Regions from separate parts of the Virgibacillus sp. MG-45 genome, predicted to be linked through region 1. Evidence: predicted binding sites of a transcription regulator. Region 1 holds the regulator's gene; each other region holds the start of a gene.
What was found. Region 1 encodes CtsR, which represses protease genes until heat stress. Its sites were predicted from a motif close to ATGGTCAATAAAGGTCAAACA; they were not measured.
Positions count from the first base shown of each region.

Region 2: clpP (ATP-dependent Clp endopeptidase proteolytic subunit ClpP) is a predicted target of CtsR. The motif match lies at 1,596-1,616, and genes of this name have one in related genera.
Region 3: SPK86_RS14385 (ATP-dependent Clp protease ATP-binding subunit) is a predicted target of CtsR. The motif match lies at 1,665-1,685, and genes of this name have one in related genera.

Region 1 covers NZ_JAXOFU010000011.1:676-3,964, forward strand. The annotation lists gene SPK86_RS12195 (NUDIX hydrolase) at 1-51, opposite strand, end outside; gene SPK86_RS12200 (MgtC/SapB family protein) at 206-904, shown strand; gene SPK86_RS12205 (CtsR family transcriptional regulator) at 1,146-1,613, shown strand; gene SPK86_RS12210 (UvrB/UvrC motif-containing protein) at 1,659-2,195, shown strand; gene SPK86_RS12215 (protein arginine kinase) at 2,192-3,259, shown strand.
Region 2 covers NZ_JAXOFU010000004.1:112,721-116,009, reverse strand. The annotation lists gene dpsA (dipicolinate synthase subunit DpsA) at 184-1,068, shown strand; tRNA gene SPK86_RS05960 (tRNA-Arg) at 1,341-1,414, opposite strand; gene clpP (ATP-dependent Clp endopeptidase proteolytic subunit ClpP) at 1,680-2,273, shown strand; gene SPK86_RS05950 (HPr family phosphocarrier protein) at 2,358-2,612, opposite strand; gene whiA (DNA-binding protein WhiA) at 2,758-3,289, opposite strand, start outside.
Region 3 covers NZ_JAXOFU010000016.1:25,780-29,068, reverse strand. The annotation lists gene mbcS (acyl-CoA synthetase MbcS) at 1-1,393, shown strand, start outside; gene SPK86_RS14385 (ATP-dependent Clp protease ATP-binding subunit) at 1,832-3,289, shown strand, end outside.

The DNA of each region.
Region 1 (3,289 bases):
TTGTGCAATTGCTTGTATTTTTCTTGCCCAATTTAACCAATCATTGCTCATTATTTGTTCTCTCCTTTAAAAAAACTTCATCTTTATAAATATTCACGAGCTATTAACATATAAATAGATATTGTATTGTCTTTAGATTTAATGGGTTATTTTATAATGTTATTGTACAATAAATTATATAGCTACTAACAGGGGGGAGGAAGCGGTGATTAGTTTTGTACAAAATATGTTAGGTGATCATTTTTTATTAATTGCTGGTCGCTTGTTTTTGGCGCTTGTCCTTTCTGGATTAATTGGTTTTGAGCGTGAACTTAAAAACCACTCTGCAGGCTTTCGAACACATATACTAGTTGGCATTGCATCCTGTTTAATGATGATTTTGTCGTTGTATGGATTTGAGCATTACATTGATCGCTATGACAACATTCGTTTTGATCCTGCACGTATTCCTTCTTATGTGATTAGTGGGATCGGTTTTCTTGGTGCAGGTACAATTATGGTTTATGGTGGAACGATACGTGGTTTAACGACAGCTGCATCTATTTGGGCGGTGGCTGGACTTGGTTTAGTTGTAGGAGCAGGAATGTATGGAATTGCTATTTTAACGACATTGTTTATTTTACTAAGCTTAATTTTTTTAAATAACTTTGAGAAATTATTTAGAAAAGGGCGTTCATCAATTATTGTTGAAATTACGGTGCAGCGAGACTTACAAGTTAATGAAGTGCTTGCTGTTTTAGAACGATATGATGTATCAATTAAAAAGGTAGAAGTTGTTCAAATTGAAAATGATTTACGGAACATCTTTATAAAAATAGAAAAAGATAATCAATTAAATAGACTCACTATTTTTGAAGAGCTATCTAAAATAGAACAGGTACGGAGTATTATGGAACGAACGTAGAAAAAGCTTATTAGTTGTTACATGAAAATAGTAACGATTAATAAGCTTCTTTTTGTAGAACTTCTAAATAAATGAAGTTTTATTTTTAGTTCAAATGTTTTTTCTTATGCTAGCTTGGGTAAAATGGAGGTAGATAGTGGTTTTCTTCTGAATGGATTTGTCGTATAATAATTACATAGTCAAAGATAGTCAAAGTCAAAAATGCTAATACATGAAATGGGTTACGATAGGAGGTGAACTCATGAGCAATATTTCAGATGTAATTGAACAATACTTAAAACAAATACTGCAAGCCAAAGGAAGAAATTCCATTGAAATAAAGCGAAGTGAGATAGCCGATCAATTTCAATGTGTTCCTTCTCAAATAAATTACGTTATTAATACACGATTTACAATTGAAAAAGGATATATAGTCGAAAGTAAACGTGGTGGTGGTGGATATATTCGCATCATTCGCGTGAAGTATCAGGACAAGTCTGAATTGATTGATGAAATCATACAATTAATAAACCCTAAAGTTACACAGCAGGCTGCAATTAACGTTTTAGAAAGGTTGCTGGAGGAAAAAATCATAACAGAGCGTGAAGCGAGGTTGATGGTGAGTGCTGTTGAAAGAAGTACATTGGCATTTCAATTACCCCTTCGCGATGAAGTGCGGTCACGTATATTAACAGCGATGCTTTCTACGTTAAAATACCTGCATGATTAAATGATTTTCGATGCTGTCACAGCATTTTAAAAGGGGAGATAATCAATGGAATGTCAGGATTGTCATGAACGTCCAGCTACCTTACATTTTACACAAGTCATCAATGGCAATAAGACGGAAGTGCATGTTTGTGATGTTTGTGCGAAAGAGAAAGGTTATGTGACATACCCAGAAGAAGGCTATTCACTGCATAATTTGTTAACAGGCCTTTTCAATTTTGATAACCCATCTATGGGAAAACAGCTTCAACAGGTGACCGATTTACAATGTCCTCTATGTAAGTTAACCTTTGCCCAATTTAAACAAACTGGGAAATTTGGCTGTGCGGAATGCTATCATACGTTTTCCGATCGGCTTGATCCGATATTTCGTCGCGTCCATAGTGGGAATACGAAGCATCATGGAAAAATTCCAAAGCGCAAAGGCGGCAATTTACATTTAAAAAAGCAACTACATGCGTATAAAGACGAACTACAGCAATTAATTCAGCAGGAAGCGTTTGAAAAAGCGGCAACCGTAAGAGATAAAATTAAAGACTTGGAAAAACAGATTCAAGCAAAAAAAGCAGGTGATAATGAATGACGCTACAGCATTTCATGAATGAAGCGATAAGTCCGTGGATGCGTCAGGATGGTCCGGATAGTGATATTGTGCTTAGCAGTCGTATTCGGCTAGCTCGTAATTTTTCTGATTATGTATTTCCTATTGTCGCAGATGCTCAGGAATTAGACGATATTCGAAATTATTTCCAAGCTTATGCTCATAAGTCGTTTCAGGAATATGAGGATTTTGAGTTCATTTCAATTCGCGACTTGACAGCAATTGAAAAAAGGGTGCTTGTAGAAAAACATTTAATCAGTCCATTATTAGTAAAAAATGCTACTTCTGCTGCTGCGCTTATCTCAAAAAATGAACAAGTCTCTGTCATGATTAATGAGGAGGATCATCTGCGCGTTCAATTATATTATCCGGGCTTACAATTAACAAAGGCGTTGGAAAAGGCATTTGAATTTGATGATTGGTTAGAAGAAAACATCAATTATGCCTTTGATGAAACGAAAGGGTATTTAACAAGCTGTCCGACAAATGTAGGTACCGGCATGCGAGCATCTGTTATGATGCACTTGCCAGCATTAGCGTTAACAAAGCAATTAAATCGCATGATTCCAGCTATTAATCAACTAGGTTTGGTCGTCAGAGGTATTTATGGAGAGGGTAGTGAGGCGTTAGGAAACCTTTTTCAAATTTCCAATCAAATTACGCTTGGAAAATCTGAACAAGACATTATTGAAGATTTGCAAAGTGTTGTTCAGCAACTCATTGAACATGAGCGAGTAGCAAGGAATAGGCTAATGGAGCAGTCTCGTTATACACTGGAAGATCGAATTTTTCGCTCATATGGAGTGCTAAAGCATAGTAGAATCATGGAGTCGAAGGAAGCAGCTAATCGGTTATCAAATGTTCGGTTGGGAATTGACCTTGGTTTGATTGAAAATATTTCACGGACCATTTTGAATGAATTAGTTGTATTAACACAGCCTGGTTTTTTACAGCATTATGCGCAACGAACCTTAACCGCTGAAGAACGAGATTTCATGCGTGCATCTTTAATTCGAGAACGGTTAGCGCTCGAGTCAAATAAATGATTAATAGTTCCAAGAGTGGCTATCGTAACA
Region 2 (3,289 bases), on a different contig from region 1:
ATCTTTCGAGTATAAGGGTTTTCCTAAAATTGTTCAAAAGTTTTCTACTCTGGTGGTACTAATTTTATTCATCATTAATGAATAGGGTCGTCTTCATTAAGGAGCTTCATATGTTATAATAATGCAAACATTGCACGCCAGATAGAAACTGTTATCAACAAAATGCTGAAGGAGGTTATTAGGATGAAACATTCATTTTCTGTACTTATTATTGGGGGAGATGACCGTTACCTAGAAGTCATTCATCAATTAATAAAACAAAATGGGACCATTTATTTAGCCGGCTTTGAAAATGTTCAGGTACAGCTTCAGCACAATCGGATTCATCATGTCAAACTGGATAAGATGGATGTTAGCCAATTGGACGGATTGCTCCTTCCAGTAAGTGGAACAAGCGCACAGGGAAGAGTTGAACATGCTCGTTTTACAAATGAGCCCTTGATTGTGACTGAAGAGTTAATCAAAAATACGCCAAGTCATTGTAAAATCTTTACGGGAATATCAAATGGGTATTTAAATGCAGTGATTCAACGAACAGATCGAACATTAGTGGAGATATTCAAACGAGATGATGTTGCCATCTTAAATGCTATTCCAACGGCAGAAGGTATATTAGCTCTAGCGATAAAACATACAAACTATACAATCCATGGTGCGCGTGTTATGATTCTTGGATTTGGACGTGTCGGGATGACAGTAGCCCGACTGTTTGCTGCGATTGGAGCCTCTGTTTACGTTGGAGCACGTAACCCTACAGCGTTTGCTCGAGCAAAAGAAATGGGACTAATACCTTTTTCTATCCTAAACGAAATGGACAAAGCAAAAGAGATGGACATTATAATTAATACCATTCCTACTGAAATCCTAAATACAACAGTGCTTTCCACTTTATCAGACTCGACACTTATAATTGATATCGCATCCAATCCCGGAGGCACAAATTTTCAATTTGCGAAAGAGAAAGGAATAACAGCAATCCATACTCTTGGGCTTCCTGGAAAGGTAGCACCAAAAACTGCTGGTACCATTATTGCAGATGTTATCATTAAAAATTTAATTGAGCAGTAGAAATATAGAACTTCCTTATTTCGCTTTTCGACCCCCTGATTATTATTTTTTTCTTCGTACTAATTAAATAGCCGTTACGTATTTCCCCTAATCCCCACGTAACGGCTGGGGAGTTCTGCGCTCCCCTTTTTTAGTTTATGAACTATCCCAATATCTTTCCTTCAACTGAAACAAATCCTATTTTTTGCTAGGTTTTAGAACAACCAAAAAGGACTTTCCATCACAAAAAAAGAGATACAAAGATTGTATCCCTTGCTAAAACGATATTATAGCGCGCTCGAGAGGAATCGAACCCCCGACACATGGCACCGGAAACCATTGCTCTATCCGACTGAGCTACGAGCGCATTTAATAAAATGTAATTAACACACATAGGCTATTATAACGCGACAATAACAACAAAACAAGTATTTTTTCTACCTGTGTTTATGTTTTATTCCATTAGGGAATGCTTGAAATGTGCTATGTTGGTGCGTATATTTAATATAGAAACCGATTAAAATTAAATGTTGTACATAAGAACTTTTTGTTTGACCTTTATTGACCTTTTCGTTATGATAAATTTACAACCTAATAAAAGGGTTATGGCAATCGAAAAAAGGAGGATTTTTATGAATTTAATTCCAACAGTTATTGAACAAACAAACCGCGGTGAACGTGCATATGATATTTACTCTCGTCTATTAAAGGACCGTATTATTATGCTTGGCAGTGCAATTGATGACAATGTTGCAAATTCCATTGTAGCTCAATTGCTTTTCCTAGAAGCAGAAGATCCAGGTAAGGACATTTCGCTTTATATTAACTCCCCTGGTGGTTCGATTACTGCAGGTATGGCTATTTACGATACGATGCAATTTATCAAATCTGATGTATCGACGATTTGTACTGGAATGGCTGCTTCGATGGGTGCATTTTTACTCGCAGCGGGCGAAAAAGGAAAGCGTTATGCATTACCAAACAGTGAAGTAATGATTCACCAGCCGCTTGGAGGTACACAAGGCCAAGCAACAGATATCGAAATTCATGCTAGAAGAATTATTGAAATGAAAAAGAAAATGAATCAAATCCTTTCTGAACGTACTGGACAGCCGCTAGAAGTTGTCGAGCAAGATACAGAACGCGATAACTTTATGACTGCTGAAAGAGCAGTAGACTATGGATTAATTGATAAAATCCTAGAGCGCAAACCAGATACAAAGTAATCCAAAAAAACATAAAAAGCTACCTTCTAAACGTCTCAGCCATTTGGCAAATCGTTTAAGGTAGCTTTTTTATTTGCAGTTCAATTATGTACGCGAAACATATGCTACAAGATGATTTAATGCCGCTTCTTCATCTAATCCATCTGCAAGTAGTAAGATTGTTTCTCCATGACTAACCGCTAAACTCATTAATCCCATAATACTTTTCGCATTAATACGTTTTTTGTCCTTTTCAATAAATAAATGCGCTGCATAACGATTTGCTTCTTGTACAAATTGTGCAGCTGGTCTTGCTTGGAGTCCTGTTTCTAGTTCTACTCTTACCGTTCGTTCAAGCAACCTATTCACCCTCCCCATATTCACCGAAATATAAAAAACGCGTTCCAACTAAAATACCTCTTTTTACCCAGATTCGTCTCTGTTTGTAAATTATCGATATTATAACATGGAACACGCTTTATGAAAATGAAATTTTCCAGAATATTTAAATGTTTTCTCCGCGTCTTATCTTATCGGCAAATTCATCGATTTTCTTTAACCGATGATTTACACCAGATTTAGAAATTTTACCTGAAGCACAAAGTTCCCCTAGCTCCTTTAATGTAACATCATCATGCTGAACACGTAATACAGCAATTTCACGAAGCTTTTCAGGTAATGCATCCAAGCCAACTGTGTTTTCAATTAACTGGATATTTTCAATTTGTCGATAGGCTGCTCCAATCGTTTTATTTAAATTTGCTGTTTCACAATTCACAAGACGATTTACCGAGTTGCGCATATCTCGTACAATGCGAACATCCTCAAATTTAAACAACGCGTTGTGGGCACCAATAATACTTAAAAATGCCGTGATTTTTTCCGCTTCTTTAATATAGACGATATAACCATTTCTTCGTTCTAGCTTTCTCGCATGTAATTGAAATGCATTGAATAACTCACATAATGCATTATTATGCTCCTCATAAAAATTAAAGATTTCTAAATGATAGGAGGAAGTTTCCGGATTATTAATC
Region 3 (3,289 bases), on a different contig from region 1:
ACAAGGAGACAAAATTCTTATTATGATTCCACGGCTTATTGAAGCTTATGAGGTATATTTAGCGGCTTTAAAGCTAGGCATTGTTATTATCCCCAGCTCAGAAATGTTAAAAACAAAAGATCTCCAATATCGTGTATCCCACGCAGATGTAAAAGCAGTGGTTAGCTATTATCCATATGTAAGCAATTATCAAGCAATAGAAGAATATAATCAGTTAGTAAAGTTCTCGGTCGGTAAGCCAGTAGATGGTTGGCTCTATCTTGATGGTTTACAGGAAGATGCGTCAGAAGACTTAACAGGCGCGAATACGAAAAGGGATGATATTGCTTTTTTACCTTATACATCGGGAACCACGGGCAATCCTAAAGGTGTCGTACATACGCATGGATGGGGGTTCGCACATTTAAAAACTGCTGCTGAAAACTGGCTTTGTATCGAAGAAGGAGATAAGGTGTGGGCAACAGCTGGACCTGGATGGCAAAAATGGATTTGGAGCCCCTTCTTATCAGTACTTGGCTCAGGTGCAACAGGCTTTGTTTATTACGGGAAATTTGACCCGAAGAAGTATTTAAGCTTACTTCAGGATGAGGAAATAAATGTGTTATGCTGTACGCCAACAGAATATCGGCTAATGGCAAAGGTAGACAATCTTGCTGACTATCAATTACCAGCACTTCATAGTGCGGTTTCGGCAGGAGAGCCTTTGAATGTAGAAGTAATTAATTTGTTTCGAACGTATTTTGATGTTACCGTTCGTGATGGTTATGGACAAACAGAGAATACGCTATTGCTTGGAATCATGAAGGATATGGAAGTGAGACCTGGATCAATGGGGAAGCCGACACCAGGAAATGATGTTGACATTATCGATGAATTTGGCGCCCCAGTAGCAACAAACGAAGTAGGAGATATTGCTGTGAAATTAGATAGCCCTGCATTGTTTCGCGAATATTATAAGGATGAGGAACGAACGCATATGTCGCGTCGAGGCGTTTATTATGTAACAGGCGATCAGGCAAAGAAAGATGCGGATGGCTATTTTTGGTTTGAAGGACGGAGCGATGACATTATTATTAGCTCTGGTTATACTATTGGTCCATTCGAGGTGGAGGATGCATTAATCAAACACCCTGCTGTGCAGGAATGTGCAGTGGTAGCAAGTCCAGATGAGATCAGGGGTAATATTGTAAAAGCATTTGTCGTCTTAAGGGAAGGGTATAATGAAAAAAGCGACGCATTTATTCAAGAGCTTCAGCAGCATGTAAAGGAGCTAACGGCGCCGTACAAATACCCTCGTGAGATTGAATTTATTGAGGAGCTACCGAAAACGACATCTGGAAAAATTAGAAGAGTAGAGTTACGACAAAAAGAAAAAGTAAAACGATCACAGTGATATAAACGAGCCGTCAGATATCTGGCGGCTTTTGACTGTCTAAGAAATTATAAAATTGCTTTCGTCGGGAGAACGGTTTATCAATAGTCACGTCTAACTCCAAGCTGCGAGGTGCGCACACGCCAATAATTTTCATCATCTCTCTTGATTCCTATAGCAAGGTTACGCCGCTGCAAACAAATATATATCATAACCTCGTACTAGAAATAATTCTTAAAAAATAAAACAAACCTCTTGAAAGTCAAAATAGGTCAGAGTATAATAAAGTCAGAAGGTCAAAGATGGTCAAATCCTTCAATCCAATTCTACGGATTAACAATAAGATGCAAAATATTTGCTTGCGTTTTATTATCCGTGTTAGATTACATCAATAAGGTCAAATATAGTCAAAGTCAAACAAACTAGATTAAATAATATATACATTAGGAGGAATGAAAGATGAAATGTCAACAATGTGGTGTCAATGAAGCTACTGTTAACATGACCATGCAAATGAACGATGAGAAAATGCAGCTTCATCTTTGTAATGGGTGCTTTAGAGAGGTACAAGGGAAAATGATGAATCCAGGCTCCTTTTTCTCTGATTCCTTCTTTAGTGGCAATGCAAATGATATGTTTGCTAACCATTATGCACAAGGGAATGGTCAAGGAGGAAGTAAAATGGGAACAAGAACTCAGCAACGTGGAAATAATGGCAATGGCTTGCTAGATCAGCTAGGAAAAAACCTTACCCACGCCGCACGTGCTGGATTGATTGATCCTGTTATTGGTCGTGACAACGAAGTAAAACGGGTTATTGAAACATTAAATAGAAGAAATAAAAACAACCCTGTTCTTATTGGTGAGCCAGGTGTAGGAAAAACAGCAATTGCTGAAGGATTAGCTTTAAAGATTGTTGAAGGAAACGTACCTGGAAAATTAGCGAATAAAGAAGTATATTTGCTTGATGTCGCATCACTTGTTGCAAACACAGGTGTTCGTGGTCAATTTGAAGAACGAATGAAGCAATTAATTAAAGAGTTACAAAATCGTAAGGATGTCATCTTGTTCGTGGATGAAATTCACTTATTAGTTGGCGCAGGTACAGCAGAAAGCTCACAAATGGATGCTGGAAACATTTTAAAGCCTGCTTTAGCCCGAGGTGAAATGCAATTAATTGGGGCAACGACATTAAAGGAATACCGTAAAATTGAAAAGGATGCTGCATTAGAGCGTCGCTTCCAACCAATTATTGTAAAAGAACCAACAACAGAAGAAGCAATCCAAATTTTAAATGGAATTAAAGATCGTTACGAAGCCTTTCATGAGGTTCGTTATTCCGAGGAAGCAATCCAAGCTTTTGTTACGTTATCTGCTCGCTATATTCAAGATCGATTTCTTCCAGATAAAGCAATTGATTTAATGGATGAAGTCGGTTCTAGATTGAATTTGGCAAACGCTGAAAAAGACTCGAATTCATTAGAAAAGCGTCTTCAGGAAGTCATTAAGGAAAAAGAAGCGGCAGCTGAAAAAGAAGACTATGAACGAGCGGCGAACCTACGTTATCAGGAAATTCAGTTGCAAAAACAGCTTGAAAAAGCAAAAGGCGAAGAGCAAGTCATTGATGTGGATGTTTCTGATATCCAATTAATTGTTGAAGAAAAAACCGGAATTCCAGTAACGAAGCTTCAAGCAGATGAACAGGAAAAAATGAAACATATTGCAACAAACCTTGGCAAAAAAGTGATTGGACAAGAAAAAGCCGTCGCACAAGTTGCGAAGGCAATCCGTCGCAGTCGTGCTGGTTTAAAGTCAAAAAAACGCCCAATCGGATCTTTTTTATTCGTTGGGCCTACAGGAGTAGGGAAAACAGAGCTAACAAAGGTATTAGCAGAAGAATTATTCGGTTCCCGCGAT